DNA from 2 places in the Peribacillus sp. NPDC096622 genome. Region 2 is predicted to be linked to the other one. Evidence: a T-box and tRNA genes for the amino acid it is inferred to sense, from the RefSeq annotation. Region 2 holds a T-box; the other holds one or more tRNA genes.
What was found. The T-box of region 2 lies ahead of glyQ (glycine--tRNA ligase subunit alpha). A T-box ahead of a tRNA ligase gene usually reads a tRNA of that ligase, here a tRNA-Gly.
Positions count from the first base shown of each region.

Region 1: it has a tRNA-Gly gene. The T-box ahead of glyQ (glycine--tRNA ligase subunit alpha) is inferred to sense a tRNA for this amino acid. The anticodon was not compared.

Region 1 is NZ_JBIWES010000003.1:394,558-411,409, forward strand. It holds gene ACIQYG_RS08325 (glutamate/serine transporter AimA) at 1-383, opposite strand, end outside; gene ACIQYG_RS08330 (glutaminase) at 589-1,578, opposite strand; gene ACIQYG_RS08335 (ATP-binding protein) at 1,919-3,274, shown strand; gene ACIQYG_RS08340 (response regulator) at 3,279-4,223, shown strand; gene ACIQYG_RS08345 (FecCD family ABC transporter permease) at 4,306-5,313, opposite strand; gene ACIQYG_RS08350 (FecCD family ABC transporter permease) at 5,310-6,320, opposite strand; gene ACIQYG_RS08355 (iron-hydroxamate ABC transporter substrate-binding protein) at 6,388-7,308, opposite strand; gene ACIQYG_RS08360 (ABC transporter ATP-binding protein) at 7,259-8,107, opposite strand; gene nfsA (oxygen-insensitive NADPH nitroreductase) at 8,388-9,137, opposite strand; gene trmL (tRNA (uridine(34)/cytosine(34)/5-carboxymethylaminomethyluridine(34)-2'-O)-methyltransferase TrmL) at 9,219-9,707, opposite strand; gene ACIQYG_RS08375 (amidase domain-containing protein) at 9,775-10,632, opposite strand; gene queG (tRNA epoxyqueuosine(34) reductase QueG) at 10,830-11,969, opposite strand; gene ACIQYG_RS08385 (B3/B4 domain-containing protein) at 12,075-12,743, shown strand; tRNA gene ACIQYG_RS08390 (tRNA-Gly) at 13,353-13,426, opposite strand; gene ACIQYG_RS08395 (YbjN domain-containing protein) at 13,617-14,030, opposite strand; gene ACIQYG_RS08400 (FUSC family protein) at 14,162-16,120, opposite strand; gene ACIQYG_RS08405 (NADP-dependent oxidoreductase) at 16,345-16,852, opposite strand, start outside.
Region 2 is NZ_JBIWES010000001.1:157,006-173,857, reverse strand. It holds gene ACIQYG_RS00790 (diacylglycerol kinase family protein) at 1-306, shown strand, start outside; gene ACIQYG_RS00785 (cytidine deaminase) at 346-744, shown strand; gene era (GTPase Era) at 737-1,666, shown strand; gene ACIQYG_RS00775 (YqzL family protein) at 1,767-1,910, shown strand; gene recO (DNA repair protein RecO) at 1,944-2,696, shown strand; T-box leader at 2,755-2,930, shown strand; gene glyQ (glycine--tRNA ligase subunit alpha) at 3,029-3,925, shown strand; gene glyS (glycine--tRNA ligase subunit beta) at 3,912-5,981, shown strand; gene ccpN (transcriptional regulator CcpN) at 6,144-6,782, shown strand; gene ACIQYG_RS00750 (pyruvate, water dikinase regulatory protein) at 6,799-7,620, shown strand; gene ACIQYG_RS00745 (YaiI/YqxD family protein) at 8,134-8,589, shown strand; gene dnaG (DNA primase) at 8,641-10,446, shown strand; gene rpoD (RNA polymerase sigma factor RpoD) at 10,482-11,615, shown strand; gene ACIQYG_RS00730 (hypothetical protein) at 11,808-12,338, shown strand; gene cccA (cytochrome c550) at 12,574-12,942, shown strand; gene ACIQYG_RS00720 (tRNA (adenine(22)-N(1))-methyltransferase) at 13,159-13,866, shown strand; gene ACIQYG_RS00715 (Nif3-like dinuclear metal center hexameric protein) at 13,863-14,981, shown strand; gene ACIQYG_RS00710 (4-hydroxy-3-methylbut-2-enyl diphosphate reductase) at 15,029-15,973, opposite strand; gene vrrA (VrrA/YqfQ family protein) at 16,100-16,786, opposite strand.

The sequences.
Region 1 (16,852 bases), on a different contig from region 2:
TTTTCTACTAAACCATGCGTCCACCGTGCCCATTCCCATGGCCATGAGCTCATATATTGAACAGAAGCAATCGCTTCAACTGGAATTACGGAAACGATTGCAATCCAGTTTGCCCAGCCTGCAATAAACCCTAAAAAAGAACCATGAGAGTACTGCGTGTATTTTACCATTCCCCCAGCTTCAGGAAACATAGACCCTAATTCACTGTAAGATAGTGCGATAAATAAAATAACAACCATCCCGATAATCCAAGAGATAATGGCAGCGGGTCCTGCAATCTGTGCCGCTCTCCAAGCTCCGAATAACCAACCTGAGCCAATAATTGACCCGAGTCCTACCATCATTAACGAAAATGTTCCCATCTTTCGCTGCATATTATTCATACATTTTTCACCATGCTTTCCAAAATTATTCTTTACGTTTAAAAGTAACTGGATTAATGATTTGTGCTAGTGCGTCCAATTACATCTTAAAGTAATTGCTGCATTTACATCACCTCTTGTAAAAGTTTGAAAATTGATGAGGAAATCTTAAGGATGTCCCCTTATTGCTTCTATTAATTACACCGGAACCAAATTTTTCTGCATTTCAGAAAATGCTTAAATCCCATTCTTGTGCCATTTGCTTCAATAACAAACTACCTGCTACGCTATTCCCATATTCATCAATGGCTGGTCCATAAATACCAATGCCACATCCATCTTGAAAAGGCATTCCGCTTCTGGCACTTGGAGGAACTAGTGCCATAATCCCGCCAGATACTCCACTTTTGGCCGGCACCCCAATAAAAGCCGCAAATTTCCCCGAAGCATTGTACATACCGCAAGTAAGCATTAATGCTTTGGCCAGCTTAGCCACTTTTTTAGGGATTACTTGTTCTTTACGAACGGGATGGTAACCATCTTGAGCAAGAATCAGTCCAAGCAGGGCTATGTCTTCTGTTGTCACTTCTATGGAACATTGCATGAGGTAAACCTCTAAAGCTTCCTCTACTTCCGATTCCAAATAATTCGTCTCTTTTAAATAGTGAGCTAAAGCTCTATTTCTATGAGAGGTTTGCCACTCGGATTGATACACTTCCTCATTGATGGTCGGGCGCTTCCCTAACAAATTTTCAAATAGCACATAGAGAAATTCCAATTTCCTTTGTGAAGAATCCCCTGGGAGAAGCGAAGCTACGGTAATCGCCCCAGCATTTATCATGGGATTAAACGGCTTTCCCGGCTTATGCATTTCTAAACGAATAATTGAATTGAAAGCATCCCCAGTCGGTTCCACATCGACCCTATCTAACACATAAGAAATGCCGCGACCCAAACATGCGGCTATAAAGCTGAGCACTTTTGAAATACTTTGCAGCGTGAATGGGACCTCCCAATCCCCTGACTTGATCATTGTTCCACCCGGCTCCAGTATGGTAATGCCCAATTGCGATAAATGTGCATTACTCAATGCCGGTATATAATTAGCGGTTTGTCCTTCACTAGCAAAGGATCTGTAATGTGCTACCCATTCATCTAAGTCGGATTTTCTTTGACTATTAACGTGAATGTCATACTCTTTCGATAATTCTTCAATCACATTCTTCCACCTCTTCAGTTGTTGTATCATTATATTTTCTATATGAACGTTTTACCGAATGCCATCAAGCTTACATGTAATAGATTCGATGAAAAAATAATGAATATTCTAAAAATTGTTAAGCGCTTTCAAAAATTTCTATCTACCGTTAATTTTAAATTGGGAACTACATAATCATACGAAAACCTACAAAATCTAAAAAAAAATCCTCTAAAAAAACGTGATCATCTTACATGTTCCGTTACCAATTTTTGTGGATAGAAAAACTGATTGGTTTTGCCATAATTGGTTATAAGCCGTTCTATTCAGGAACAAAGTAAGCGTTGTATTGAAGCCCATGAAACTGTATACTGATTTTTTAAACAGATTGGGAGGTGACGACTTGAATCTCAGTACGTTAATGAAAAAAGAGGTCAATATCCTTGCTTTGATGTTGTTAACAGTGCCATTAGCAGGCGAATTGAGTTTTTATCCTTTAAATGAAACGTTTCGGGTAAGTTTTGGTCCGCCTGTACTTTTCTTCTTTTTACTATTACTACAGAAAACACCTGCCATTCTTTCGGGCACCCTGACAGGGGCAATGGTTGTGGCATTTCGAATTCTAAAAGATTTTTTCATGCACGATAGTTTTTCCTTGACATCCGCTTTTGAAATTCATTATCCTAGTTTTTTCTTTTATTTCACCTATTCCTTTCTTTTTCATTTAGTGAAAATCAACCGCTTTCAAAACCGTTCTTTGATTATTGGATTTATTGGTCTCATTATCGAAATATTATCCGACTCTGTAGAATTAGTCTTTCAATATATTGTATTAGAAACAACAATAACGTTAAGTTCACTAAACGAGATGATCATGATTGCATTCGCCCACAGTTTTATCGTTTTAAGCTTTTTTAATATGATGAAATTATATGAAGCACAATCAAGGGAAAGGCAAATCAGAAAACAAAATGAACATATGCTGATGCTCATTTCCAATTTATACGAGGAAACGATTCATTTAAAAAAAACATTAAAAAATGCAGAGAATATTACAAAGAAATCGTATGATTTGTATCGCGAATTAAAAGCACTAGAAAAACGGGAAAAACAGCTTCATGTTCTTACAGAGCCATATAGTCAAAAAGCATTGCGCATCGCGGGTGAAATGCATGAAGTCAAGAAAGATAATCAACGGATTTTTGCTGGTCTCTCCAAATTGATCTCTAATGAAAGTTTTAAAGATTATATGAATGCTGCTGAACTTTTTCATTTAATTATCCGAATTAATGAAAAATATGCCTTATCACTAGGAAAGGATATTCAATTTGAATACTCATTAGAGGGAAAAAACGATTCACATTATCATGTGTATACCGTGTTATCCCTTTTCAATAATTTAGTCGCTAATGCAGTGGAAGCAATTAATGAAAAGGGAATCGTGAGTTTAAGTTTGGTTGAACTCCATGACAATGTAGAATTTAAAGTGGCTGATACTGGACCTGGAATTCCTCAAAAATATCAGACTGTCATATTCAAACCTGGATTCACATCAAAATATGATCAGTTCGGGACACCTTCAACAGGGATTGGACTCTCATATGTAAAAGAGGTCGTAAAAGAACTGGGAGGCGATATCCTATTTGAAAATAGTTTTAACGGAGCCGTTTTTACAATAAAATTACCCATTGATAAGTTGATCCAGAAAGGATGATTCCATGCGTTTTTTTATAACAGATGATGATTGTGCTATACGTTCAAACTTAAGCCAAATTATAGAGAGCGAAGATTTAGGAGAAGTGGTGGAGGAAGCCGAAGATGGCAGTCTATTAGAAGGACATATTTTGAATTTAAAGCAAATTGATATATTATTCATTGATTTATTAATGCCCATCCGGGATGGCATCGAGACACTTCGTCATATAAAAAGTACATTTAAGGGAAAAATAATAATGATTTCACAGGTTGAATCAAAGGAGCTGATTGGTGAGGCATACTCGCTTGGAATCGATTATTATATTACTAAACCAATCAATCGTATTGAGATATTAACAGTTATCCGAAAAGTTATGGAACGTATCCATTTAGAAAGATCGATCACTAATATCCAAGCCTCTTTAAATAGTGTATTGAATTTCGAACAGCCAAAAATTGATAAATCAAATAATTTCAATGAGAAAAGTATAAGAGAAGTGGGCGAATTCCTACTATCGGAATTAGGGATCGTTGGAGAAAATGGTGCAAAAGATTTAATGGAAATACTTCAATATTTATTTATGTATGAACGGACTTTTACTTTTAAACAGCATTTTCCGACCCTTAAAGATATCTTTGTAGAAATCACCAAAAAAAAGCTCGGTACAGCAGCTGTACAGGTTGATATCAATCGGGAAATAAAAGCTGCCGAACAGCGAATACGCAGAACGATAAACCAGTCGCTGAATCATTTTGCTTCGCTCGGTTTAACGGATTTTTCAAATCCGAAGTTTGAAAATTACGCTTCCAAATTTTTTGATTTCACAGTCGTTCGCCAAAAGATGAAAGAACTGCAAAATGATACAGCAATAGTTCTTCCTACCCGAGTAAATACAAAAAAGTTTATTCAAGTATTTTATTTCGAAGCGAAACGATTGAATCCTGATGAAATAATTAGATATAGATAATCCATGATTGAAACAATAAACTACAGTGTCAGTCAAAAAGCATAAAATCCCCTGAAAGATTTCAGGGGATTTTAGTAAGTTCTTATTTTTTCAACAATAAATACATGAAATAAGGAGCACCGATCAATGCAACCATGATACCTGCAGGAATCCCCTCTGGTTCAATTATATTACGGCCGATCGTATCGGCAAGCAGCAATAGCCATCCACCGATTAAAATGGCAACCGGAATAAATAGTTGATTTCGAGGTCCTACCAAGGATTTTGCTATATGCGGGGACATAAGTCCAATGAAGGCAATTCCGCCTGTAACAGAAACGGCAGCGGCTGCCAGTGCTACAGCCGTGATCAGCAGGACGATCCGCTCCTTTTCAATCGATACACCGACCCCAATTGCGACCGGTTCACTTAAACCAAGCAGATTCAAACGATTTGCTTTATATAAAGTGAATGGAATGAGGATGATTAACCATGGAATGATTGCCCAAATGAAAGGCCAATCCGTGCCCCATATATTTCCCGCCAACCATTTTGCGATGAAATCGACCTTCGCTCGTTCCGCTGACGAAATAAGGACAATCATCAGGCCTGAAAGCGCCATTGAAAAACCTACGCCGATCAACACTAACCGAACGGGTTCAAGGCCACTCTTTCTCTTATATGAGAGGATATATATTAAACAGGCCGTCAGTAACGCTCCGATAAAACCGACAAGCGGAACCATATAAACAAACGAACCAGCGTCAAGAGGGAAAAACAGAAAGAAAGCGGCAATGGCAACACCTGCTCCTGAGTTGATCCCGATGATTCCGGGATCGGCTAAATCATTACGTGTGATCCCTTGTAGAATGGCTCCCGACAGTGCAAGGGCCATGCCTGCTAAAAGGGTGATGATGATTCGCGGTAAGCGGACGGAAAATAATATGAATTCCTCTTTAAACGTCCCATGCCCGAAGAGCGTTGGAAACAGTCGCCCTAAAGAAAGATTGGAATATCCCGAACACGTCCCAATAATGATCGTAATGATGATGAGTGCAGTCAATGCACCTATTATCCAACGCTGTTTTTTGACTAAAGCTGACTGGATCATGAAAATGCTTTACCTCCTTTACGCACGATTAGGAGGAAGAAAGGTAAACCTATCATCGCAACAACCGCTACCACAGGTGTTTCATATGGAGAATTGATCGTACGGCCGATCGTATCGGCTAGCAGCATGAAAGTGGCTCCCAAAATCGCAGACATTGGGAGGATGAATCGATAATCCGTACCCACGATAGCCCGAACGATATGCGGGACCATTAACCCGATGAACACCATATTTCCTACAAGTGCAACAGCAGCCCCTGCCAGGAGAATGATGACCACGAAGAGAACCGCCTTTATTTGTGTTGTCTTTTGCCCTAAGCCTACGGCCACTTCTTCACTTAAGCTAAGTATGGTGAGCTGTCTGGAAAAGATAAGGGAGATTAGGATGCCTATTAAAATGAACGGAGCGATTACGCGAAGCTGCTCCCATGAAGTTCCGATATTTCCGCCCGCTGTCCACATCGATACATCTTTTGATACCTTGAAATATATGCCGACCCCTTCCGAAACGGCAAATAGGAATGCAGAGACTGCAGCACCAGCCAATACGATCCGTAAAGGGGAAAATCCTCCCTTTTTCATCGCACCGATTCCGAAAACCATGGTTGCCCCGACAGCGGAACCTATAAAACACGCAATCATGATCCCTAAATTATTAGCATTTGGAATAAATGCCAAAGTAATGGCGAGACCTGCATTGGCTCCTGCCGTCAATCCAAGCAACCCCGGATCGGCAAGTGGATTCCTGGTCATTCCCTGCATGATGGCACCAGAAACGGCAAGCGCTGCACCAACAAAGATTACCCCCACTTCACGAGGGAAACGGATTTCACGAATGATTGAAATCTTTTCACCGGTAGCATTCGATGTCAGTGCTTGCCAGACATCTTTAGCGGTAACATCAGCCGCACCAAATGCCATTGAAATAATGAACATGCCTATAAAGGCAAAGATCGCTATGATCAGTTTACTTATAAATGGGATGAAACGTTGATTTTCATTAGTCATCTGTCTCTCTCATCTCTTTTTTTATAGAATAAAAGGAGAGGAATTGGAATCCCTCTCCCTCGCAGTATTATTTTCCAAGAAAACTTTTGGAAAAGAAGTCTAATTGGTAATCTAATGTTATTGGGTCATTGAAGTAGAATTTTTTTGCATCAGCTTCATATAGTTTATTATTTTTAACGGCAGGTATGTTTTTAAACGTGTCAGTTTGTTGGAATGAATTGTCCTGATCTTTGTTATTGCTCAAAATCACATAATCACCGGCATAGTCTTTCAGGACTTCTAATGATAAGGCAAAGTAACCATCTTTCAACGCCACTTCTTTTACCTTTTCAGGCATGCCCAATTTCATTTCTTGATAAAGGATTTCCGTTCCACGGCCCCAATTATCACCGTATACATAGAACTGTTTGTCAAACTTTTCGAAAACGGAAACAGTAGCATCTTCTCCAATTTTAGCTTTAATTTCATCACCAGTTGTTTTTGCCCGTTTTTTGAAATCATCCACCCATGCTTGAGCTTCTTTTTCTTTATTCAAAAGTTTACCGATTTCTACGTGCTGTGTTAAATAGTCCACTTTTCCGTATGTATATGTTACGGTTGGAGCAATTTCCTTTAATTTATCGACATTTTTAATCGTGGATAAACCAATGATTAAATCCGGATTCAACTCGATGATCTTTTCCAGGTTTTCGTCCGTCACTTCTTCAACATCTTTTAACTCTTTAAAATTCGGGTTCATTTTAGACCATGAATCAACCCCTACAAGGTTAACATCCAAAGCCATTACGTTACCTGCGAAAGATGATAGTACTAAAACACGCTGAGGATCTGCCGGAACTTCAACAGGACCATTTTCAGATTGATATGTGATGGTACCTGATTTTTCCTTTTTGGAATCGGAGCTTTTTTCTTTTTCGGCTGACTCGTTACCACAAGCGCTAATAATTAACACTAACAGCAGTATAAACGGGATCATTATCTTTTTCATTTGTTGTCAAATCTCCTTTTAGTAAATTGTATGTACTGCACATTGGTTTGTTCGTTCGTTGATCTCGTCCGATTACCGCATCAATATGGAATACTTCCTTAAGCACTTCATGAGTGATGACTTCTTCACAATCTCCGGCTTTGACTATTTCCCCGTCCTTTAAGGCAATGATATAGTCGGCAAAGCGAGCAGCTTGGTTCAAATCATGAAGAACCATGACAATTGTGCGTCCCTGTTCTATATTCAGCCTCTGTAATAATTCCAGGACCTCCAGTTGATGCGCCATATCCAAATAGGTGGTCGGCTCATCAAGGAAGATGATTTCCGTTTCCTGGGCAAGGGCCATCGCAATCCAAACACGCTGGCGCTGACCTCCTGATAGAGCATCCACCGGACGGAACTTGAAGTCTTTCGTGCCGGTCACTTCAAGGGCCCAATCAATCACATCATAGTCTTTTTGGGTCAGGCGCCCAAAACCTTTTTGATAGGGAAAGCGCCCATATGATACGAGCTCCCCAACCGTCAATCCGCTTGCACTCTCGGGTGTCTGCGGAAGTATGGCCATTTTTCTTGCAAGGATCTTAGTGCTTTCTTTTGAGATATTCACCCCATCTAAAACAACCGTACCTGATTGATTAGGAATGATTCTGGTGATCGCTTTCAAAAGTGTCGATTTCCCACACCCATTTGAACCGATGATCGTTGTAATTTTTTTATCTGGAATTTCCACACTGAGATCTTTTACAATTAAACGTTCACCATAACCAATATTCAAATTCTCTGTATATAGGCGAACCATTTTTTAACCTCCATTTACTGAAAAATAGGTAAGTAAAAACTCAAATGAAAATGATTATCATTATCCACTACTTAATTACTATAATTCTATCTAAATATATTGTCAATGGTAATTTCATGGGTATATAAGAAGAAAACCTGACAGGATTTTTGGGGCAAATCCGTATTACCGACTGACAAATGAACACAATAAAAGACCCCGGGGGCACTTCCGGGATCTTTACTGTTTGGCTCATACTCAGGACTTTGGCAAGAATACTCCTAATAGGCCATTTCATTAATCAATGTTTCTTTAATCCTTGCTTCTCAACATAATCTTTCATGTACAGCCTGCTTTTCTTTCCAAGCATTCCAGCCATTTGCCCGGTCCAGGTGTCTTTTCGTTTACCTTTAGTCCGAAGCTTGTAATAACTGGAAATCGTTTCATTATACCCCTCAAGTTGTCCGATGAACTCTTGCTTATCCTCCTGATATCCATTTTCATGATAGATATTGGACAGCGGCAAACGCGGCTTTTTATCCGAACGGTTTTTCGGATATCCGACCACTAGAGCGAATAATGGTATAACGCGATGCGGTATATTCAAAATCGCTGACACTTCCGGGAGATTATTGCGGATCCCGCCTATATAGCAAATGCCAAGATCCATCGATTCTGCCGCCAATGCTGCATTTTGGGCCGCAAGGGCCGCATCAATACAGGCAACCATGAATTTCTCGGTACTTTCAATCGATTCGGACAGATCCGTGTTTTCCATTTCGGAAACCATATCCTGACGATATAAATCGGCGCAAAAGACGAATAGATGTCCATTCTTCTCTACATATGACTGTGGTCCGGCAATTTCAGCAAGCTTGGCTTTCTTTTCCGGATCGGTTACCCCTATGATTGAATACGCTTGAATATAACTTGAAGTCGATGCTGCTTGGGCACATTCCACAATCGTATTGATTTGCTCCTCAGACAGTATCTTGTCCTCAAAAGAACGAATGGAACGGTGATCTAAAATCTTCTCAATAATGTTATTCAATGCTCCCACCCCTATAGAATATGTAAAGTAAAGTATCCATCATCGGGGCTGAAATGCCCCCGATGATAGAATTGATGAACCTCAACCTTTTGTTTTCAAATCCAATTCACGGTAATTTTGCTGTCTCAGTGCTTCATAAACCAAGATGGCAGCCGTGTTCGACAGATTAAGGGAACGTACTTTATCCGTCATTGGAATCCGCAGGCACCGATCCATATTTTCTTGGATCAACTCTTTCGGGAGACCCGTCGTTTCACGGCCAAAAATGAAGTATATCTCACTGTCTTGGTCACTGTAGTCGAAGCTGGAATGCGGCTGCTCCCCGAATTTCGTCAAATAATAAAATTCACCGCCGGCATTCCTTTCAAAAAATTCCTCTAACGAATCATAATAATGAATCTTTACATTCTCCCAATAATCGAGCCCGGCCCGTTTGAGCTGTTTGTCATCCGTCGAGAAACCGAGCGGGCGAATGAGATGTAAAGACGTATCCGTCCCTGCACATGTTCTTGCGATATTTCCTGTATTTGCTGGAATCTGTGGTTGATATAAAACTACATGTATTGACACTTCATTTTCACCTCTAGTTTGAACTTCACCTTAATTATAGCATTAAACAAAAAAGACTAAAAACCAATCACCCTCCATCCAAAATCACAAAGAATTTATAAACGATGTTCGGTGTATATCTGGTTGAATCCTCATATGTCCAATACCGGTGACGGCTGTTCATCGTATGTGCATTCACAAGCGGCATCCCGTCCTGATCCTTAGCCGTTACGATCAAGTTATGATCAAACCGTCCGTCCCCTTCGAAGTCTATGCAGAGGATATCACCCAAATTCAATTCCTTTGCCGACCCCACCTGCTTTGTCCTGATGGCATTCCCGGCTTTAAGCAGATGATATAAAGAATGGGCCGTCGTCCATGTGTAGCTCCAGCTTTTCCCTCTTATCCACCAGCCCTTATTTTTATTTGGCGCCCCCCACATAGGTATTCCCCCTGCATGTAAACATTGTGAAATGTAATTCGTACAATCATCAGTGAATTTATAATAAGCGGGATTGAATTCGTTCCACCAACGCTCGGCATATTGGACTGCCTTCATTCGATCATACTTATATGCGAGACGATCTGCGCCTGGATCACATTTTGGCGGTGCCTCTTCGGATTCAAAGCTGGGAATCAGCTCACGTTCATCCACTATATACCCATTTCGAAACCGTGCCTCCCTTTCTTCCATTTCTTCTTCTATATAAAATGAATCTTCCTGTTTCAATAAATATTGCAGATGCACATGATATGTCAGGACTGTATCACTGTCTTCCTTTTTCTTCGAATGTACCTTGCCTGCCGCATTCACCCGAACAATTTCGGCAGCGCGGTTCCTCATCATTTCCTTCTTCAAATGTAACTTCCTTTCACCCCGTTCCAGATCATCGGAAGTATAAAACTCCACCCTCTCTTGTAAAAGGCGTTGCAATTGTTCCCTCAAGTTCATGCCCTCCTTCTTACCATCTATGCTAATGTGTATGTACGAGGGCATGGACAAAAACACAACTTCATAAATGTCGGAGTTTCAATCCTATAACCATAATGAACCTTTTTATATAGATTTTCCTTGAAGGCACCGGAATATTTCAAGCAAAAAAGCCGCCCCGTTATATTTACAGGGCGGCTTCATTTTAGATATCATTTTGTTTCCAAGGTAAACTGCAGTCCTTTCTCAATTTCCGCCAGTACCTCTTCATCCATTTCCTTCATTCGTGCTTCCTCCAGAATGGAAACGGCCTGCTCCCGGCCAATTTTCCCAACTGCCCAGGCCGCCGTCCCCCGGATGACCGGCCGCGGATCATCCTTCATGACCCGTATCAATTGAGGCAATGCCGTTTCGTCCTTGAAGTGGGCCAATGCTAAAATGGCATTTCGTTGGATTGGTTTTTTACCGCGCCAAGAGCCGGATACATGGCCATATGTCTCTTTGAAGTCCCGATTTGAAATCGTAAGCAGGGGTTTCAACAGCGGTTTCGCCAACTCGGGGTCGGGTTCCATTTCTTCATGAAAATGAAAATCCATTCCTTTGTTTTTCGGACAAACGGTCTGACAAGTATCACACCCATACAAACGATTGCCTATTTTCGTCCTGAATTCATCCGGAAGGAAACCTTTTGTCTGCGTTAAGAACGCAATGCAACGCTTGGAATTTAGCTGCCCTCCCTGAACAAGCGCACCAGTCGGACAAACATCGACACATTTATTGCATGTTCCGCATTGATCTTCCATCGGTTGATCCGGTTCAAATGGCAGGTTGGTAATCATGTCTCCCAAGTATACATAAGAACCGAATTCAGGTGTGATGATCATACTGTTTTTTGCACTCCAGCCAATTCCTGCACGCTCAGCAACTGCCCTATCTGATAATTCGCCCGTATCAACCATGGACTTTGTCATTGCCCCTGGCACCTTATCTTTAATGAAATCCTCAAGTAACTGCAATTTATTACGAAGGACGGTATGATAATCCGTTCCCCAAGAAGCCCGGCAAAAGATCCCGCGGCGATCACTTTTTGTACTTTGCGGAGCATCCTTCAATTTCGAAGGATATGCAAGCGCAATCGAAATGATGGATTGCGGTTTATCGAATATCAATTCTGGCCTTACCCTTTTTTCTATATCGGCTTCTTCAAACCCTGACTGATAATCAAGTTCCTGTTGACGTATCAGCCGACCTTTCAGTTCAGTGAAAGCCGTGGCCGATGTAAAGCCGATTTTATCGATGCCGATTTCCTTACTATATAAAATCACTTCTTGCTTGAATGAGTTCATATCCATATTAATCACCTACGTTCATTCAGTATTCACATTGAAGCTTGAATCCATTTCAAACCATTGCTATCTATGATAAACTAATTGCAATCATTTTTGGAGGTGAAACGGTTGGAAATTACCGTATCAGCTAATCTTAGCAGTAAAATCCCTGAATTCAAAGTCGGGATCATTACATATGAAAACATCGAAGTAGGTCCCTCCCCGCAAATGGTGAAAGGAAGACTTCAATTATTTCAGGAAGCTCTTTTCTTCGACCTTGAAGAAAAGGAATTGACCGACTTTTCCGGCATTAAAGTGTGGCGGGAAATTTTCAAGGCTACAGGAACAAACCCGTCACGGTATCGTCCCTCCGTGGAAGCCCTTTACCGCCGCATAAAAAAACAGAATTACTTGACACCCATCCATTCGGCCATCGATTTGAATAATTTCTTCTCCCTGTTATATGAAGTTCCGATCGGCATTTATGATGCTGAAAAATTATCAGGAGACATCTCGATTAAGATTGGCGAGGTGTCAGATGGTTATGATGGTTTGAACGGCCGCTTGAATTCCATGGAAAATATGATTACTTCAGCCGACCATGAAGGCCCATTCGGTAGTCCTTACGTTGATTCAGAACGCACGAAAGTCACCGAAGAAACGAAAAAAGCCATCCAAATCATTTATTTACAACCCAATACTTCAACCACGGAAGCAAATCAGTTAACGAAATCCTTGATGGAAATGTTCCTTGAAATTCACGGTGGTGAAGGGACTTACTCAATTATAGAAGGATAATTAAATCGAACGGATATAAACCCTTTCCACAATCGGAAGGGGTCTTTTCATTATTGTTCCAATTAATAAAACCAGTCCGCTAGTATCAGCATCAAGGATCACCTAGTCTTAAACTTGGTTCGGGATGAGTCTAGCCTACGGTTTTTTCTTAAATTACATTCCAGTTGATTCCACAAACCCGCTCCCTTTCCGCCGACTGTCTGCCAAGCCCCCTCGCCTTAAACGCCTCCCGGGTCTTTTGCTATCCAGTTTACATGGTTACTTTCTGCCTTTCGAATAGATAATCATCGATGGCTACATAGCCGGGCATGCCTTTCGCTTCCCCATTAACAAAAAAGCACAAACTTAGTCAATCTGATTCTACTAACGTAGTTAATCACATTGACTAAGTTTGTACTGTATCGAACCCCCACACACTCCCGGATGGAGGATAATCAAAAATTAAAAACTCCATTTTTCGGGTATAACATACTGTATTACCGCTTCGATAAAATGCAGGCAATTTGGACAATAAAAAAATCCCACTGTAAACAGTAGAATTCTTGTAATAATATTTAAACGCAAAGCTTCGTTCTCCAGGTAACGAAACCCTACGTTATGAGTATGTATTGGAGCGGGTGAAGGGAATCGAACCCTCATCATCAGCTTGGAAGGCTGAGGTTTTACCACTAAACTACACCCGCATATCCTTGTAGAAGTTTGTCGAATTACCAATCAACAAAATTAATTATATAGTTTAATGTGAAAAAATGCAATAGTTCTTTTAAAAAAAATTAATAATTAGCGTATTGTAACGTTAATATATTCATTCACTCTAGTAAAAATGTTAAAAAGTCCCCTGATTCAGAGAACTTTTTCAACCTATCTGATGATTTAAGACCAAATGACTTCCATTAAACGCGGATAAACCTGCTGTGCCGTTTCAAGCAGCATGATTAACTTCCTGAACGCCAGATCAGGTTCGATATCCCCCTCAATGGAGTATGAATAACGAATGGATATGGTCCCATTTTCTTCATACAGCTTGGAATATCTAAAATTGGCATTATATTCATTCAACAGTGTATGTACTTCCTGTTTCTTTTCAGGATTCTTCAACTCGGCGACATTAAAGCAAAATAAGTCCGCCACATTTTCATCTTGATTGAAAGCAAATACTAAAAGGACCTTCCACCCGTCCTTTAACTTTTGCTCAGCTCTAAAAAAGGTGGTGCCATCTTCATTCAACTCATTCATATAGATTTTCTCACTAGTTAAAAAATCGCGAAATTTAGCAACGTTTGACATGGTTCATCACCTTTCTGTTTGTAAGTACATTTTATAATGAAAACCTGCATTTTTACAGACTTTTCTATTATCCTGCCAATTTCATCCTAATAGGGGCGACATTAAAAGGAAGGGAGTCAAAATGAACTCCCTTAATAGATTGATTGGCCAGTTGCTTCTCCGCAAAACTGAAGCGCTTCTTGCAGGTCCAAAATTTCTTGGCGGATTTTGGAGTATCCTTCAATTTCAGGCACTTCTTTATTCGTAAGTGGTCGACTTTTATCTGCCGCTATCGCCATGGTTTCGAAAACATACAGCACCTGAGCAAGCTCCCGCTGTGAAAGGACTGGCCGTTCAGATAATTTCAAACTGGCATTTAGATAATAGCCCAACTGTTCTATCGAAAATATAACGGGCCAAAGAGATTCCAATCTAGCTTTGTTTTTGAATATCTCACCAAGTGATGCATTGTAGACCATTAATAAATTCACGATATTCGTTTGCATTTTATTCCTTTCGCTGCTTTCATCAATTGCAAGGTCATTATCTTTTTCAGAGAACGCCATCAATAGTAACTGCCCCTGGCTGCGAATCGTTTTGGCTATCAAATGATTGAGAAGACTGGATGCCGAACGACTTCCAAGTATCACCGACCCAATAAGACCTATCAAGCTTCCAACGATGATATCGGTTATCCTTACAGTCGCAAAAAAACCAAAATCATAGCTTTGAGATGAATATTCCGCCATGATCAATGCTGAAGGGGTAAAAAACATTGCCGCCAATCCATAATTTCGAACGATGAAAAGCTCTGTAATGAATGTCAAAGATAAAATGATCAGAACGATGATGTACTCGTTATGAACGGCTGCTAGAATTAAACTTGCTATCAGGAGTCCGATGACCGTCCCGAAAGTCCTTTGGACCGCCCGATGGAATGTGGCAATGATGGTCGGACCCGACATAACGGCCGCACAGGATAAGGGTATCCAGTACGAACGGTTAAAATTGGCGGAATAGGCGATGATGGCCGCAATGGTAAGGATTGTTCCATATCGAACGGAAGAGAGGAAAACAATTGAATTCTTATCGAAAGCCCCAAGAAAAATGGTTTTTAAAGAAGGTTTGGAGATGGTTGCTGCTTGATCGATTTTCTGGACAGGTTCATTCATGATGGCATCTGCATTATAAAGCTTCATGAATAACCCTTCCACCTCATCCGTCATTTGGTCAGGTTGAAGGATCTTTTTTTTATTCTTTGTTTTAGATGCAATGGCACCAGCCAAGGCACGAACGGATTGACCTAATTCTGGCGGCATCACGATTTTTTTGTTCAAGGAAATTTCCATAGCATCCAGGAATATGGCATTGGCATGTTCATTCAATAGGTATAATCGCTTCAACTCATTTGGATTTCGCCTGTTTGAAAACCCGGCTAACAGTGTATCTTCAGCGTGTTTCATCGCCAATACCGTTCTCTGTCTTGCTCTTCTGAATGTCTCGGTGCCCATGGAATCAAGGAATGCCCCCAATTCCCTGTACACCTTTTCAACCGCAAGCGATTCTGGTCCATGAGGGTTGAAAAACCAGCCTAACATACAAATTATCCAAGATAGTGCCCCACCCATTAAAACAAGCCCACCACGCAATGGGGCCAGACTTTGGTCAATGGGCATGCCTGTCGCAAGCGCAAAGCTCAAAACGAAGAATACCGCCGAAGGACCGGTAATCCTTAAAGCACCAAATATAAAAAAAACACTGGCCCCGATGATTCCCATCATTATGGCTGTTCCCAATTGGTATGGAGCCAATAGCGTCCCGAAAACAACAGATAAAGCAAGACCCACCATCACAAAGAAAATCTTTTTAGCTCTTTGGTGATACGGTTGGTTAAAAACGTATAAATAAGTGAAGCCTCCTATCCCTGCAAGTAAACCGTACGCTAAATTTCCGAATAATAAGCCAATGAAAACAGGTAGTGCAGCAGCTATGCCTGCACTTAGTGCTTTTATCCAAGGAAATGGATTCTTTTTTATTTCAAAAGCCTGTTTAAATGTAGTATGTATTGTATCCAATTTCTTAGATTCGGAAGGGTCCTTATTTTCACTCATTTTCAGTTATCCTTTCATTGAAGATTCCAATAACACTTTCGTGAAGGCTATGTCAGTTGAAGTGACTTCAATAATTAATATCCTTCATATGGTTTAAGAGATACCACTAATATATATTACTTAAAAGGAAACGGCCTTTTCCCGATTGAATATCGAGAAAAGGCCGCTTTTGTTATAAGCTGCTTAAAAATCACTACAAATGACCTTCCTCAGCTCCATAAAACTTATAGTTGAGCGAATTCGGGTTCCGCAACTTTTACAAGCTGTTTACCGAGGTTCGTTCCCTTAAACAAACCTAAAAATGCATCCGGTGTGTTTTCGAACCCTTCAATAATCGTTTCTTCATACTTCAGCTTTCCTTCTTGAAGCCACTTACCTAATTCCGTAGCACCCTCCTGGAATCTAGCGGCATAATTTCCAACTGTGAAACCTTTCATTAGTGCACTGGTTTTGATCATCGCCGACTGCAGACGCGGTCCTAGATCTTTTCCTTCCGCGTTATACGAGGAAATCGCTCCGCATAATGGAATTCGGGCATTCGCATTCAAAAGTGTAAAAACAGCATCGGACACCTCGCCGCCCACATTATCGAAATAAACATCGACTCCATCAGGAACAGCATTGGCTAAATCTGTCGCAAAACTATCACTTTTATAATTTACGGCTCCATCAAACCCGAGCTCTTTCGTTAAGTACTCAAGTTTTTCATCCGAACCAGCGATGCCAACAACC
Region 2 (16,852 bases):
TTGGAAGCTGTTCGGACTGAACGCAATATCAAGATTCATTTCGCGTTAACGGCAATCGTCGTATTCTTTGGTTGGCACTTCTCATTGAATGGGATGGAGTGGCTTTTCATTTTGGCGGCCATAGCCGGTACGATTACGTTGGAGCTCGTTAATTCTGCGATCGAAAGGGTAGTGGACCTGGTAACGGATCAAATCCATCCGCTTGCCAAGCAGGCAAAAGATATTGCAGCCGGAGCTGTATTCATATATGCTATATTTTCTATAATAGTTGGATTGATTATCTTTTTGCCTAAGTTTGGCCTGTAGGTTGCCGAAATGGTACTCAATTTGAAAGGAAGATGTGAATTGAATACAAAAGAATTGATTGAGGAAGCTAAAAAAGCAAGGGATAAAGCATATGTGCCTTACTCCAAATTTAAAGTGGGGGCAGCCCTTTTGACCGCTGATGGAAAGGTCTATCATGGTTGTAATATAGAAAATGCTGCATACAGCATGTGTAATTGCGCCGAAAGGACAGCTTTATTCAGCGCTTATGCCCATAACGATAAAAAATTCACCAAACTTGCAGTCGTGGCAGATACCGATGGTCCCGTTTCTCCATGCGGGGCATGCAGGCAGGTTATTTCAGAACTGTGCGAAAAGGACATGCCGGTCGTTTTGACCAACTTAAATGGGGATATTAAAGAACTAACAGTACAGGAATTGCTTCCAGGAGCTTTTTCACCGGAGGATTTAAATGGATAAACTATTTGACGATAAACAAGTAAAAGATTACAAATCAGGTTTCATTTCAATTATTGGACGACCTAATGTTGGAAAGAGTACATTTCTGAATCGGGTCATCGGTCAAAAAATCGCCATTATGAGCGATAAACCGCAAACTACAAGAAATAAGGTCCAGGGTGTACTTACGCAAAACGATTCACAAATGATTTTCATCGATACACCCGGCATTCATAAACCAAAGCATAAACTTGGTGACTTCATGATGAAAGTGGCAACGAATACATTGAAGGAAGTCGATTTGATTCTCTTCATGATCAATGCGACTGAAGGATACGGACGCGGTGACGAGTTTATCATCGAAAAACTTCAATCCGTAAAAACGCCTGTTTTCTTGGTGGTAAACAAAATCGATGCGATGCATCCAGATGATTTACTTCCGATCATTGAAAAATACCAACAGCTTTACCCATTTGCGGCAGTCGTTCCGATTTCTGCGCTTGAAGGAAATAATGTGGATACACTGCTTGAACAAATCAAAGAGCATCTGCCTGAAGGTCCCCAGTTTTATCCAGCTGACCAAGTGACCGACCACCCGGAACGTTTTATCATTTCCGAATTGGTCCGCGAGAAGGTACTGCACCTGACACGGGAAGAAATTCCTCATTCAGTGGCTGTTGTCATCGATTCAATTAAAAAAATGGACAACAGCGACACCATCAATGTGATGGCGACGATCGTTGTAGAACGGGATTCACAAAAAGGCATTGTAATCGGAAAGCAAGGGAAAATGCTTAAAGAAGTCGGTAGCCGTGCCAGGGTGGATATCGAAAACCTATTGGGCTCTAAAGTTTTCTTGGAACTGTGGGTGAAGGTACAGAAGGATTGGCGCAACAAAGCAAGCCAGCTTCGCGATTATGGTTTTAATGAGAGCGAGTATTAATTAACAAAATTTACGCATCATGAAAGTTTGGAAAACGGTCAAGCTAATCATATGGTCGGATATTAATATTGCTAGTTAAAAATGAAAGGTGGGCTTTTAAATGTTGGATTTTACCTGGGAATTATTCACTGAAACAGGTAATGTGGACACCTATTTGCTGTTTAAGGAGATAGAAGTCGAGAGACAGGAAGGACACTTGGGAATGAATGATGAGCTAGCAGAAATTGATTTTCCTGTTTCATAGGTTAGCCTTGGCGAGCATGGGTGGTGTCTTGGTATGCTCCAAAAATGTGAGGGCATTGTCATAAGGCGTACTGCATATGGAGAAAATAACAAAATCATTACTATATATACCCGTGAGCTAGGAAAAATTGGCGTCATGGCTAGAGGAGCCAGTAAGCCTAATAGCAGGCTTTCTGCCGTCACACAGCTTTTTTGCTCCGGGTATTTTCTTGTAACTACATCAACCGGACTCGGCAGTCTTCAGCAAGGCGAAATGGTCGATTCACTCCGTTTCATAAGGGAGGATCTTTTTGCCACTGCTTATGCTTCATATATTGTTGAATTGCTTGATAAAAGCGTCGATGATAAGAAACCGAATCCATATTTGTATGAATTGCTTTCGCAAACCTTGCATTACATAAACGAGGAATATGACGCAGAGGTTTTGAAATTCATTTTTGAAATGAAGATGCTGCCCGTCAATGGGATTAACCCAGTGCTGAATCAGTGTGCTGTATGTGGTGAAACGGAAGGGGAATTCTCCTTCTCGCTTCGGGAAGCGGGCTTTATCTGTCACCGCTGTCTGGGGAAAGACCCTTATCATTATAAAATTTCACCTGCAGCCGTCAAATTGCTCCGAATTTTTTATTATTTCGATTTATCAAGGCTCGGAAACATTTCAGTCAAGCCAGAAACGAAAAAAGAACTGCGGAAGATAATCGATGCATATTATGAGGAATATTCCGGTCTGCATTTGAAATCAAAAAAGTTCCTGAAACAGATTGATACGATGAAAGATATGTTTTAGGATCTGACCTATTGACATTCCATGCTAGTTTGTATAAAATTCTAATCATCAAAATAAGAAGATTGCGTTGATGGAAAAGAGTATCTGTCATTCTCCATAAAAAGCGAACCCGGGACGGTGGAAGCCGGGATATGGATTTACAGGGAAGGGCGTTCCGGAGCATGTTGCTTTGAAAAGAGGCCGTTTAATAAACGGCAATTAGGGTGGAACCGCGGGTATACTCTCGTCCCTATGCATTTCGCATAGGGACGGGAGTTTTTTGTTTGCCAAAATGTAATGAGTTCCGACCTTTAATCTTAAAAAAGCCGTTTTAAATAACCTGGAGGTGTACGATGAATATTCAAAATATGATTTTAACGTTACAAAAGCATTGGTCTGAACAAGGGTGCATATTGATGAATGCTTATGATGTCGAGAAAGGGGCAGGAACGATGAGCCCATACACGTTCCTGAGAGCCATTGGACCGGAGCCATGGAGCGTCGCTTACGTAGAGCCTTCCCGCCGTCCGGCTGACGGTCGTTATGGTGAGAACCCTAATCGACTTTATCAGCATCATCAGTTCCAAGTGATCATGAAGCCGTCACCTGACAATATCCAAGAGTTATATTTGGATTCATTACGCGCTTTAGGGATAAATCCGCTTGAGCATGATATTCGCTTTGTGGAGGACAACTGGGAAAATCCATCACTAGGGTGTGCCGGTCTCGGTTGGGAAGTGTGGCTTGATGGGATGGAAATCACGCAATTTACCTATTTCCAACAAGTGGGCGGTCTTGAGTGTAAACCGGTTTCCGTGGAAATTACATACGGGATCGAACGTCTCGCCTCTTACATTCAAGATAAGGAAAACGTATTTGACCTAGAATGGACAGATGGATTCACAGTTCGGGATATATTCGGTCAGCCGGAATACGAACATTCGAAATATACGTTCGAAACCTCCGACCTTGATATGCTGTTTCAGCTTTTCACGATGTATGAAAAGGAAGCGCATCGCCAAATGGAAGAAGGACTTGTACATCCTGCATATGATTATGTTTTGAAATGTTCACATACATTTAACCTTTTGGATGCCAAAGGTGCCATCTCGGTGACGGAAAGAACGGGTTATATAGCCCGGTGCCGTAACTTAGCGCGTAAGGTTGCCAAAACCTTCTATGAAGAGCGGGAAAAATTAGGCTTCCCGATCCTGAAAGTGAAAGGGGAGAATACAAATGAGCAAGCGTGATTTGTTATTGGAGATTGGATTGGAAGAGCTGCCTGCCCGTTTTGTGACAGCATCAATGAAACAGTTGTCAGATAAAGTGCAGCAATGGCTAACGGAAAAAGCGATTGAATTCGGAACGGTTGAAGCTTTTTCCACACCAAGACGTTTGGCCGTATTGGTGAAGGACGTGGAAGAATCCCAAAAGGATATCGAAGAAGAAGCAAAAGGTCCGGCCAAGAAAATCGCTTTGGATAGCGAAGGCAACTGGTCTAAAGCTGCATTGGGATTCGTCAGGGGTCAAGGCATGACTTCAGAGGACATTTATTTTAAAGAACTCAAGGGTGTGGAATATGTCCATGTGAATAAATTCATAAAAGGACAGCAGACCGTTCAGCTTTTAACGGAGCTTGCTGAAATCATCAGTGGCATGACGTTCCCGAAAAATATGCGCTGGGCCAATCAGGAGCTCCGCTTCGTCCGTCCGATTAAATGGCTGATTGCCTTATTCGGCAATGAAATAGTGCCATTCAGCATTGCTGATGTGGAAACCGGCCGTGAAACAAAAGGTCACCGTTTCTTGGGCGACAGCGCCATCATCGAGCAGCCGGAACGGTACGAAGATGCGCTGAAAGAACAATATGTAATGGCGGATCCAGAAAAGCGCCGGCAAGTTATATTGGATCAGATTAAAGAGCTGGAACAGGAGAAAGGCTGGATCATCCCTGTCGATGAAGATCTGCTAGAAGAAGTAAATAATTTGGTAGAGTATCCAACGGTGTTATTTGGACATTTTGAAGAAGAATTCCTTGAGCTTCCTGCAGAGGTACTTATCACATCAATGAAGGAACATCAACGTTATTTCCCTGTTAAAGATCAGGACGGGAACCTGCTTGCTTACTTTGTAACCGTGCGTAACGGCGATGACCGCCATTTGGATAAGGTTTCTAAAGGTAATGAAAAAGTATTGCGTGCCCGCTTATCGGATGCAGCATTTTTCTATAAAGAAGATCAGAAAAAAGAGATTTCGGATGCTTTGAAAAAGCTTGACAGCATCGTTTATCATGAAGAAATCGGTACATTATCCGAGAAAACTGCCCGGGTAACTGAAGTGACCGGTGCCCTTGCGGATGCTTTGAATTTAAAGGCGGAAAAAGAAATGGCGCTTCGTACAGCGGCAATTGCCAAGTTCGATTTGGTAAGTAACATGGTTTATGAATTCCCTGAATTGCAAGGGTATATGGGTGAAAAATATGCTCTCTTGAAAGGGGAGGCCAAAGAAGTGGCCGCGGCTATCAATGAACATTATATGCCAAGGCATGCGGATGATAATGTACCGCCTTCAGTCATCGGAGCGGTAGTGAGTTTAGCTGAAAAAATTGATACTTTGTCTTCATTCTTCGCTATTGGCGTCATTCCGACAGGTTCCCAGGATCCTTACGCATTAAGAAGGCAGGCGAGCGGTGTCGTCCAAATTCTAGCTGAGAAGAAATGGAATATTTCATTAGAGGAGCTTATTACTTTAGGTCTTAAAGGACTGGAATCAAAAGGCATCTTAAAACGTGATCTTGAAGAAGTTAAAGCGGATATGTTCACATTCTTTAAAGCCCGTGTCAAACACCTGCTTCAAGAACAGCAAATCCGTTACGATTTGATTGACGCAGTTTTGCTCAATGAGATCGGTTATATCCACTCCATCGTGGAACGGGCACATGTATTGGATGCTAAAAAAGACGAAGCAGGCTTTAAAGAAAGCATGGAAGCTTTAAGCCGGGTCATGAACATTGCCGTAAAATGTGACAATAAGGTGACAGTCGACCCTGGTGCCTTTGAAAATGATCAAGAAAATGCGTTATACGTCAAATATCAAAAAGTGGCAAAGCGTTATAATGAATCTGAAGATGAGAATGAGCGGTTTGAACAGCTTGTTTCGCTTCAATCGGAAATAGAGCCATATTTCGAGAATACAATGGTCATGGCAGAAGATGAAGCGATCCGCAACAACCGTTTATCCTTAATGAAGGAAATCAGTGATTTGGTTGCAGGTTTTGCTGCCATGAATAAAATCATCCTTACATGATCGAAGGGATGTATGGGTATCGGAAACACTTTGAATAAGGGTTTCCGATTTCTTAAAAAGATAAATGATCAATAAATAGGCCAAAAATGCCCTAATTAAATAATTTAGTATATAATTATTAAATGAATAACTTTTGTTACTTTACTCTGCGAAAGCAGTGGGGTGGTGATTATAATCCAATTGAATAAGCGTCAGGAACAAATTTTACAAATTGTAAAAGAAAACGGACCGATTACCGGAGAACATATTGCGGATAGATTGAACCTTACCAGGGCGACACTTCGTCCAGATTTAGCGATTTTAACGATGGCAGGTTTTCTTGATGCCAGGCCCAGAGTGGGGTATTTCTATACAGGCAGGTCGGGGACACAGCTTTTGACAGATAGCCTTAACCATCTTTATGTACGGGACTACCAATCGATACCTGTCGTCGTTGACGAGGGCATTTCCGTGTACGATGCAATCGTCATGATGTTTTTAGAGGATGTCGGAACGATGTTCGTCGTCGATAAGCATGCATTGCTTGTTGGTGTCTTATCAAGGAAAGACTTATTGCGTGCGAGTATTGGGAAACAAGAGCTTAACTCCATTCCAGTCAATATCATCATGACTAGGATGCCCAATATTACAATGTGTTCAAAAGAAGACCTTTTGATTGATGTTGCCAAAAAATTGATTGATAAACAAATCGACTCATTACCGGTCGTTAAAGACACAGAAAAAGGCTATGAAGTAATTGGAAGGATTACAAAAACCAATATTACGAAAGCATTCGTAGCTTTGGCTGATGAAGGCTATTAGGGGGCTTGCAAAAGGAATGACGGAGAATATGAACGGTTCTATTATATATGTTGTATCGGATTCAGTAGGGGAAACAGCGGAATTGGTCACAAAAGCCGCTGCAAGCCAGTTCTCGGGATCTGCTTTTTCCATAAAGAGAATTCCGTATATTGAAGATGAACAAAACGTGGATGAAGTGATATCACTGGCTAAGTTGGATGGGGCAATCATTGCTTATACTCTGGTGAAGCCAGCTATTAGAGCGTATATGAAAGCACAGGTCGAGAAAGAAAACCTGTCTGCTTATGACATTTTAGGGCCGCTCATGGACATCCTTCAGGAAAGGGCGCCGAAAGGGCCGCTTAATGAACCAGGTCTGGTAAGAAAGCTGGATGATGACTATTTCAAGCGTGTGGAAGCCATTGAATTTGCTGTAAAATATGATGATGGACGTGACCCTCGGGGAATTTTACGTGCAGATATCGTCTTAGTGGGTGTTTCACGCACTTCCAAAACGCCATTATCACAATATTTAGCACACAAACGCTATAAAGTGGCGAACGTACCTTTAGTGCCTGAAGTGGAACCTCCAGAAGAGCTGTTCCTGGTACCTCCTGAAAAATGCATTGGTTTAAAGATCAGCCCGGAAAAGCTGAACCATATTCGTAAAGAACGATTAAAGTCACTTGGGCTCAATGATCATGCCATTTACGCAAATGTGGAGCGCATAAAAGAAGAATTGACATACTTTGATACAATCATATCAAGGTTGAACTGTCCAATCATTGATGTAACCAATAAAGCTGTCGAAGAAACAGCCAATTTGATAATCAATATCCTTCAAAACAAAAACCGTTGATCCTTAAAATTAACGAAAATCAAAATGTGAGCTAGACACTCTATGTGTCAGCTCACATTTTAATGCCAAGGCCGAATGAGGGAATAATAAGAATAAATTCAAAATAATTACATAAAATTCCTCTTAGTTTCCAAGTGTAAATCGATTGATTTGCATGAAAACATATTCGGAATTTAAATGTTGGCATCTTCTAGTCAAATAGACTATAATAAAAAATTGTGAGAAAAAAGTAATCTTAAGGTTTAGACTTAATTAATAAGGAATAAACTAAAGGTTAATGAGATGTCAAGGTTTATATCATAAAAATAATTCGACATGTTCCGTATAATTCAGGAGGGGCTGGTCTTTTTCAAGGCAAAAGAGGTGCTTTCACTTAAATAAGCAGGTATTCTTTGAAGAATAATGTTTGCTCTTTTAGAGGGAACGCTCTGAATCAATGCTGGAAATTCACCATATCTTCATAAAGTTTAGGGGAGAAAAAGGATTATGCAGAAAGATGTAGAATTAGAAGGTATGAATAATAAACCTACGATACACGTCGATGCCGATGCATGCCCGGTGAAAGACGAAATCCTCCATTGTGCAAGTTTGCACGATGTTGAAGTCTGTTTTGTTGCATCATATAAAAATATGATGAATAACCCTGAAGGTAAATGGGTATATGTCGATGCAGACAAAGAAGCGGCAGATCTTTATATAGTAAACTCAGTAAAAAAGGGTGATATTGTCGTTACTGCAGATATTGGTTTGGCTGGGACCCTGCTTCCTAAAAACGTTTATGTCCTCTCGCCAAGGGGAAAGGAATACACTGACGAGAATATTTTCATGCTCTTGGATATGCGTTATCAGTCGGCGAAACTCCGCAGGCAGGGTAAGCATACGAAAGGGCCGAAAGCATTCACAAAGGAAGATCGTGCATGTTTTACAAATAAACTTATGAAAACATTGTCGAACATTGCAGGGAATTAAGAAACAGTATCGAATAAGAAACTATCACCAATATTGCAAGGTGGAAAAATGATAAATGGCCGTATAGAAGATGAGAAAATTAATCAAATTCGTGAAGCTGTTGACATTGTTGATTTAATTGGGGAGTATGTCCAGTTGAAGAAGCAGGGGCGCAATTACTTTGGCCTATGTCCTTTTCATGGTGAAAACTCGCCCTCGTTTTCCGTTTCAACGGAAAAACAAATCTTTCACTGTTTTGGTTGCGGGGCAGGCGGAAATATTTTTACCTTCTTAATGGATATAGAAGGATACAGCTTCGTGGAATCTGCAAAAGTTTTAGCTGAAAAAGGAAATGTTCCTTTGGATGTTGAAATCAATAAGGATTCCAAGCGTTCCAACATGCCGGCAGGCGCTCAGCAAATGGTTGAAGCCCATGACCTTCTGAGGAAGTTTTATCATCATCTCCTCGTTAATACGAAAGAGGGGCAGGATGCTCTCGAATACTTACTTAAACGGGGGTTTACTGAAGAGACGATAGAAAAGTTCCAAATTGGCTACTCTTTGGATTCATGGGACTTCGTGTCCAAGTTTCTTTTAAAACGCGGGTTTCCAGCGGAATACATGGAGCAGGCAGGGCTTATTATTTACAGGGAAAAAGACGAGTCATATTTTGACCGTTTCAGAAATAGAGTCATGTTTCCAATTATGGATCATCAAGGAAATACGATTGCGTTTTCAGGAAGAGCGATGGGGGACGATGAGCCCAAATATTTGAATAGTCCTGAAACGCCAATCTTTAATAAAAGTAAAACTTTATATAATTTCCATCATGCAAGACCACACATACGAAAGAAAGAACAAGCAGTCATTTTTGAAGGCTTTGCCGATTGCATTTCAGCAGTTGGCGCAGGTGTGGAGAATGCGGTCGCTACAATGGGTACTGCCCTGACGGACCAGCATATCCAGCTTTTAAAAAGAAATACTGACCAGATACTTATTTGCTACGATTCGGACTCTGCGGGATTAAACGCTGCCAATCGTGCAGTTAATATGCTACAGGACCACGAGTTTTCCGTGAAAGTCGCTCTCATGCCTGATAACATGGACCCCGATGACTACATAAAGGAATTCGGTGAAAAAAGCTTTGTTTCTGAAGTAATAGGGGCCAGTTTAACCTACATGGCATTCAAAATGCATTATTTGCGTCGAGGGAAAAATGTAAATAATGAAGGAGATCGAATTCAATATATCGAAGAAGTCCTTAAAGAAATTTCGCGATTGCCCAATGCAGTGGAGAGGGATCATTATCTCCGGCAGCTATCCTCTGAATTTTCCCTTTCATTGGATGCGCTGGAACAGCAGCAGCGTCAGGTGTTCTTTACGGAACGCAAGAAGGGTACACTGCCGCAGCCAGCAGCCCAAAAGAAAATGGCCCTGCAATATGAGCATAAGTTGAAGCCTGCTCACCATAATGCTGAAATGAAGTTGATTGCCCATATGCTAAAAAGCAGGGATACGGCTTTCAAAATTCAGCAGTTGCTTGGGCAAACGGTCTTTCATGTAGATGAACATCAGGCAATCATCACCTATTTATATGCGTTCTATGAAGATGGACACGAACCGGATACAAGCTTTTTCCTTACTTATTTACCGGATCCAAACTTGAGAAGGATCGTTTCGGAAATAGAAATGATGTCAGTGAATGAGGAAGTTACCGATAAAGAACTGACCGATTGTATAAATCAAGTGTTGAAATATGAAAAGTTGTTAAAGATAAAAGAAAAACAAGTTGAAGAAAAAGATGCAGTTAGACGAAGTGATTATGTCACTGCTGCACAAATTGCCATGGAAATCATTAAATTGCGTAAAATGTTGTAGTCGTTTAGGTGTAAGTCCTGGAAGGAGGGGAACTAATGGCTGAAAAACCAGCACGTTCCAAACAAGTTGATAATGAATTTAGCCTTGAACAGGTGAAAGAAAAATTACTAGAGCTAGGTAAAAAACGAGGCTCTTTGACTTTAGAAAAAATCGCTGAAATGATTGGCGGTTTTGAGTTGGATTCCGATCAAATGGATGAGTTCTATGAGGTGTTAGCAGAAAACGGCGTCGAAATACTCACTGATGGTGAGGAAGACGAAGATGAAGATGATCCAGATGAGAAGAAACTTGCAAAAGAAGAAGAGTTTGACTTAAATGATTTAAGTGTTCCTCCTGGCGTTAAAATTAATGACCCAGTACGCATGTATTTAAAGGAAATTGGTCGGGTCGACCTTTTATCGGCAGAAGAGGAAATCTCTCTGGCGACGAGAATTGAAGATGGAGATGAAGAAGCGAAACGCCGTTTGGCAGAAGCTAACCTTCGTCTTGTTGTCAGTATCGCCAAGCGCTATGTCGGACGCGGAATGCTTTTCCTTGATTTGATTCAGGAAGGTAATATGGGACTTATCAAAGCTGTGGAAAAATTTGATTACCGCAAGGGATTCAAATTCAGTACGTATGCAACATGGTGGATTCGCCAAGCGATAACCCGTGCCATTGCCGACCAAGCAAGAACGATCCGGATACCGGTGCATATGGTGGAAACCATCAATAAATTGATTCGTGTCCAAAGACAGCTTCTTCAGGATTTAGGTCGTGAACCTTCACCGGAAGAAATTGCGGAGGATATGGACTTAACTCCTGAAAAAGTTCGTGAAATCTTGAAAATAGCTCAGGAGCCTGTTTCATTGGAAACGCCAATAGGTGAAGAAGACGATTCACATTTAGGTGATTTCATTGAAGATCAGGATGCGACTTCCCCATCGGAACATGCAGCATATGAACTATTGAAAGAACAGCTTGAAGACGTCTTGGATACTCTTACTGACCGTGAAGAGAACGTCTTGAGACTCCGCTTTGGACTTGATGATGGCCGCACCCGTACTCTTGAAGAGGTAGGTAAAGTGTTTGGGGTCACCCGCGAGCGTATCCGTCAAATCGAAGCGAAGGCACTACGTAAACTGAGACACCCAAGCCGCAGCAAACGCTTGAAAGATTTCCTTGAATAGAATATATATGCCCTTAACAGAGCCCTCTTTGAATGCCCAGCGTTCGGGAGCGGCTCTTTTTTTTCATTTCGAGTAAAAATATCCTAATAAAACAAAAGTTATCGGTTTTTCCATATAACTGAAATTATAACAGAAACAAATTTTAAAAAGCTAAGCCGTTAAAAAGAAGATCATCATGAGGATGTGAGATTCATGGATGAGATGAGAAAGAAAATCATCATTCAAGAAATAAACTCCTGGAAGGAAAGTCGTATGCTTCCGGAGCAATATTGTAATTACCTGCTTGCGTTATACTGTCAAGGCGAACTTCCGCCATCAAAATCGATTGAAACCGGGAGCAAAAAAAACAGCATCTTTTCCGGGGTGTTGATTGGAACCCTTTTTGCATTTATTGTATTTTTGAATTATTTTACTGAAATAACCATAAGAATGCAAATGCTTATGACAACAATTTCAATACTTGTCTTTGGGCTGGCTGTCCGCCGCTTGAACGGCAGGAAAATCATTTTTCAGATGGCTTTGATGGGAATGGTATTATCATTGCTTTTAGTAACTGTCAGTTTGGCGGAATTCATGGCACCCGGCAAAGAGGGTATCCTTTATATTTTCTTATTCATTAATTGCGGTCTCTGGGTTTTATTGGGCAATAAATTGAAGCTGCTCCATTTTTCCATAGCGGGATGCCTGGGAGCACTGGTCACTCTTTACTTTTTATTAATATAATTCAAGTGCATTCCAGCGGTTTTAAATAATGATTTTTGGGTATTATGAAACATATGTAAGAAAAAGTAAAATTGTTTGGAAATATACATAAGTTTTTGACAATTTTAAGAAATTATATAATATCTTCTATTTTTGGGCTTTTACTTGAAACTCTTTTCAAGTAAAATAATATATAGTTGTTTGTATATAATATTAAATATGGTAAGTTTAGGTTCTACATAGGGGAGGAAATACTATGAATCGCAATCCAGTAATGCCTTTTATTATTATCATGGTTTTTGGTATTGGACTTATGTTTTTACTTTCGTTTAAAGGTTTGGGTGATGCCAAAGATCTTGCTAAGGAAAAAGAGGGCGGCGAAAAGACAGAAGAAACAGAAAGTGCCTCAGCATCACCAGAGGACATTTATAAGCAAAACTGTATCTCTTGTCACGGTGACGCCTATCAAGGCGGTGTCGGGCCTGCTCTAAAAGGAGTTGGCGATCGTCTGTCGGTGGACGAGGTTAAAGACGTGATCACTAATGGACGAGGTGCAATGCCACCAGGATTAGTCGAAGAACAGAACGTTGACGCCATGGCCGAATATATTCATGGACTGAAATAATTCATGAAACTGACTCAAGAAATCGTTGGAAAGCGAACTTTTTGAGTCAGTTTTTCATTTATTCAGAAAAGGAATATTCCAGATGGAAGGTTTATTTCGCTCAGTGATAGAAAGAGCCCTGTTTCTCCTTTCTGTAATTTTTCGATTGAACTTGGTATAATCGAATGGGAAACTAATTATAGTAAGACATTATTTGAATTAAGAGAGTTGATAAATGTGAATCATGAAAAACTATCGATGAGATTAGAACGTGTTGCCATACATATACCAAAAGGAAGCATCCTTGCAGATATAGGTTCAGACCATGCTTACTTGCCGTGCTATGCGGTGACCAACGGCTTGTGTGACAGCGCCATAGCAGGTGAGGTTGTAGAAGGGCCCTATCAGTCAGCACGCAAGCAAGTGGCAATGACGGGGCTTGGAGACAAGATAGAGGTACGTAAAGGAGACGGGCTTGAAGTATTGAATCCCGATGAAGCGACATGCATTACGATTGCAGGCATGGGAGGGACTTTAATATCAAGTATATTGGAAAGTGGAAAAGGGAAACTCGGCAAGGCAGAAAGGCTAATCCTTCAGCCTAATGTGGGTGCAGCGAATGTTCGCAGCTGGCTAATCGAAAACGGCTGGGAACTTTGTGGAGAGGAAATCCTAGAGGAAGATGGGAAGATCTACGAGATCTTAATTGCCAAAAAAGGAGACCCGCTCCGCCCATATGGGGTAAACAAGCAAGCGGGCCTCACTTTCGGTCCATTCCTAAGAGAGCAATTCAGTGATATATTCATAAATAAATGGCAGCTTGAGAAAAAACATTTGGAGAGAATCATCGAACAATTGGATGAAAGCGGAAGAAGCGGACTGGAAACGAAGCGCAATGAATTAAAATCCCAAATTTCAGTAATTGAGGAGGTGCTTAAAGGTTGAAGACAGTGAATGGTCACAAAATCATTGAAGTGTTTGAACAATTCTCCCCAAAGCATTATGCAATGGAGGGTGATCCGATCGGGCTGCATGTCGGGCAGCTCAATAAGCCGGTTACTAAAGTGCTGATTGCCCTTGATGTGCTGGAAGAGGTTGTAGACGAAGCGATAGAAAATGGCGTGGAATTGATCATCGCCCACCATCCGCTTATTTACCGACCATTGAAAAGGATCGATACAAACACAGCTGGAGGCCGCATCATCGAAAAGCTGATCAAACATGATATTGCTGTTTATGCTGCACATACCAATTTGGATGTTGCTAAGGGAGGAGTGAATGATTTACTTGCCGAAGCGCTTCAATTGCAGGACACAGAGGTATTGATTCCAACCTATGAGACAGCTCTTAAGAAATTGGTCGTATATGTTCCGAAGACCGATGAACAAAAGGTGAGGGAAGCCCTAGGTAAGGCAGGGGCCGGAGCGATCGGGAATTACAGCAATTGCTCGTTTTCGGGGGAAGGTACCGGACGCTTCTTGCCAGGTGAAGGCAGTGAACCGGTCATCGGCTCTAAAGGAAAGCTTGAAGAAGTAGCTGAAATGCGGATTGAAACGATATTCCCGGAAAATATCGAGAAGAAAGTGCTAGCTGCGATGATTAAAGCCCATCCATATGAAGAAGTTGCTCACGATATATACAAACTGGAGAATAAAGGGGAGTCACTTGGATTAGGAAAGATTGGTGTACTTGCTGAAGAAATGACACTTGAACAATTTTCCGAACATGTGAAGCGGACACTAGATGTTGAAAAGGTGCGTGTCGTTGGAGATTTGCAAAGTCCGATAAAAAAAGTCGCCGTTCTGGGCGGAGACGGCAATAAATACTTTACGACAGCTAAATTCAAGGGTGCCGATGTTTACGTTACAGGTGATATGTATTACCATACAGCCCATGACGCGATGATGATTGGATTGAATATCGTCGATCCCGGCCACAATGTTGAAAAGGTGATGAAAAAAGGTGTATCACGAATCCTTGAAAAAATGTGCCGCGAAAAGAACTACGATGTGGAATTCATACCATCCAGTCTGAATACAGACCCTTTCCGTTTCATTTGAATAGCACGAAAAAGGCAGCCTTAGTGGCTGCCTTTGTATTTGTGCAATCATTTCTTCACTTTAATCTTTGGTAAAATTTTATGCAATGGCGTTTTCTTTTCGGTATTCCAAGTCGCTTCATCATTTGCTTCATATTGTTCTAGAAATGCGATGACTTCCTTCGTGATCGGAGTTGGTGTAGAAGCCCCCGAAGTGACGGCAACCGTTTCTGCATCTTTTAGCCATTCAAGGTTCAGCTCGGAAATGTCAGCGATCCGATAAGCTCTCGTGCCGGCAATCTCTTGGGACACTTGTGCAAGACGGTTTGAATTATTACTCTTAGGGTCTCCGACGACGATTAAAACATCAGCTTCGCCAGCTTGCTCGGCAACCGCTTCTTGGCGAACCTGTGTCGCTAAACAAATTTCCTTATGGACTTCGGCATGTGGGAACTTTTCCTTGACCTTATCCATGATATCCAAAACATCCCATTGGCTCATCGTTGTTTGATTGGTGACAATGATCTTATCACTATTCAAAGTCAAGGCTTCCACATCTTCAGCCTTTTGAACCAAGTGAACGACATCGGGAGCAACTCCGACAGCACCCTCAGGTTCCGGATGGCCTTTTTTGCCAATATAAATGATTTGATAGCCTTCTGCTTGTTTTTCCCGAATTAAGTCATGTGTTGCGGTAACATCGGGACATGTTGCATCAAGCGTCACAAGACCTTTTTTCTCAGCGATCTTCCTAATCTCAGGTGAAACGCCGTGAGCAGTAAAGATGACGGTTCCGCTGTCCACCTGTTCGATGATATCGTTGCGGTTGCTGCCGTCCAACGTGATGATGCCTTCTTCTTCAAACGCATCCGTCACATGTTTGTTATGCACGATCATTCCTAAAATGTAAATGGGACGTGGCAAGGTTTTATCTAAAGCCGCATTTCGGGCGATGACCATGGCATCGACAACGCCATAACAATAGCCGCGCGGGGAAATTTTAATCACTTTCATCTATGTGTCCTCCTTCAAGGCAAGAAACTCTCACTTTTTATACCTTTCTATTATATAAGACCATAGATGATATTACAAAACATCCTATTTACATAAAATCAGTTATTGGTAAATTTTTTATAGCCTTTAAATATAAAGCTTGGGACCTGACGATCTTTTCCTTTTGGTTTCGGTACGAACTGGGGCGCCGGGGTTAGCTTCGATAGTTTTTTCTTTTTTCTTCGAATCCGTTTTTACCTCACTGTTTTCTTGTGCCCCAACCTTGGGCTCGCTTTCAACGGAAGCTCCCTGATCCTTGGTCTCATCCGCTGATGATATGCTTCGGAAAACTTTCCACATGGAAGGCAGGTTTTTAATCACTGGTCCGTATTGTTCTACCATAGGAGTGAATTGTTCCGCCGCTTGCAACACCTTTTGCGTGTTGGAAAGCATATTATTAAGGGAATCGGGGTTTTTTAATGTTTCTAAGATACCGCCTCCGCTGCTTCTTGAAGAACCTTGGTTAGTGGAACCAGCTGGCGCAAACAAATTGGGAGAAGCTGCTTTTTGTTTGGACTTACCGAGTATTTTTGACAATAACCCTTCTTTCTTTGCTGGCGGCATTTCCTGCCGCTGCTGTTGGCTGAAATGGCCGCGGAAACCTTGAGGCCCCTGTGGCACCTGCGGTCTGTTTTGAATCATCGGCCGCTGCATCTGCTGATAAGGATGGGGAATTTGCGGTGACTGTCTGAATGGAGCAGGGTGCTGCTGCCTCCTTCGACCGTATGGTGGCGGAAAACCGGGTCCGGGTTGACGATTTCTATTTGGGAACATAGGTTTCACCTCCTAAGAATATTATATGCTGGTGTAATCTTCTATATAAATTATGCAACTCGACAA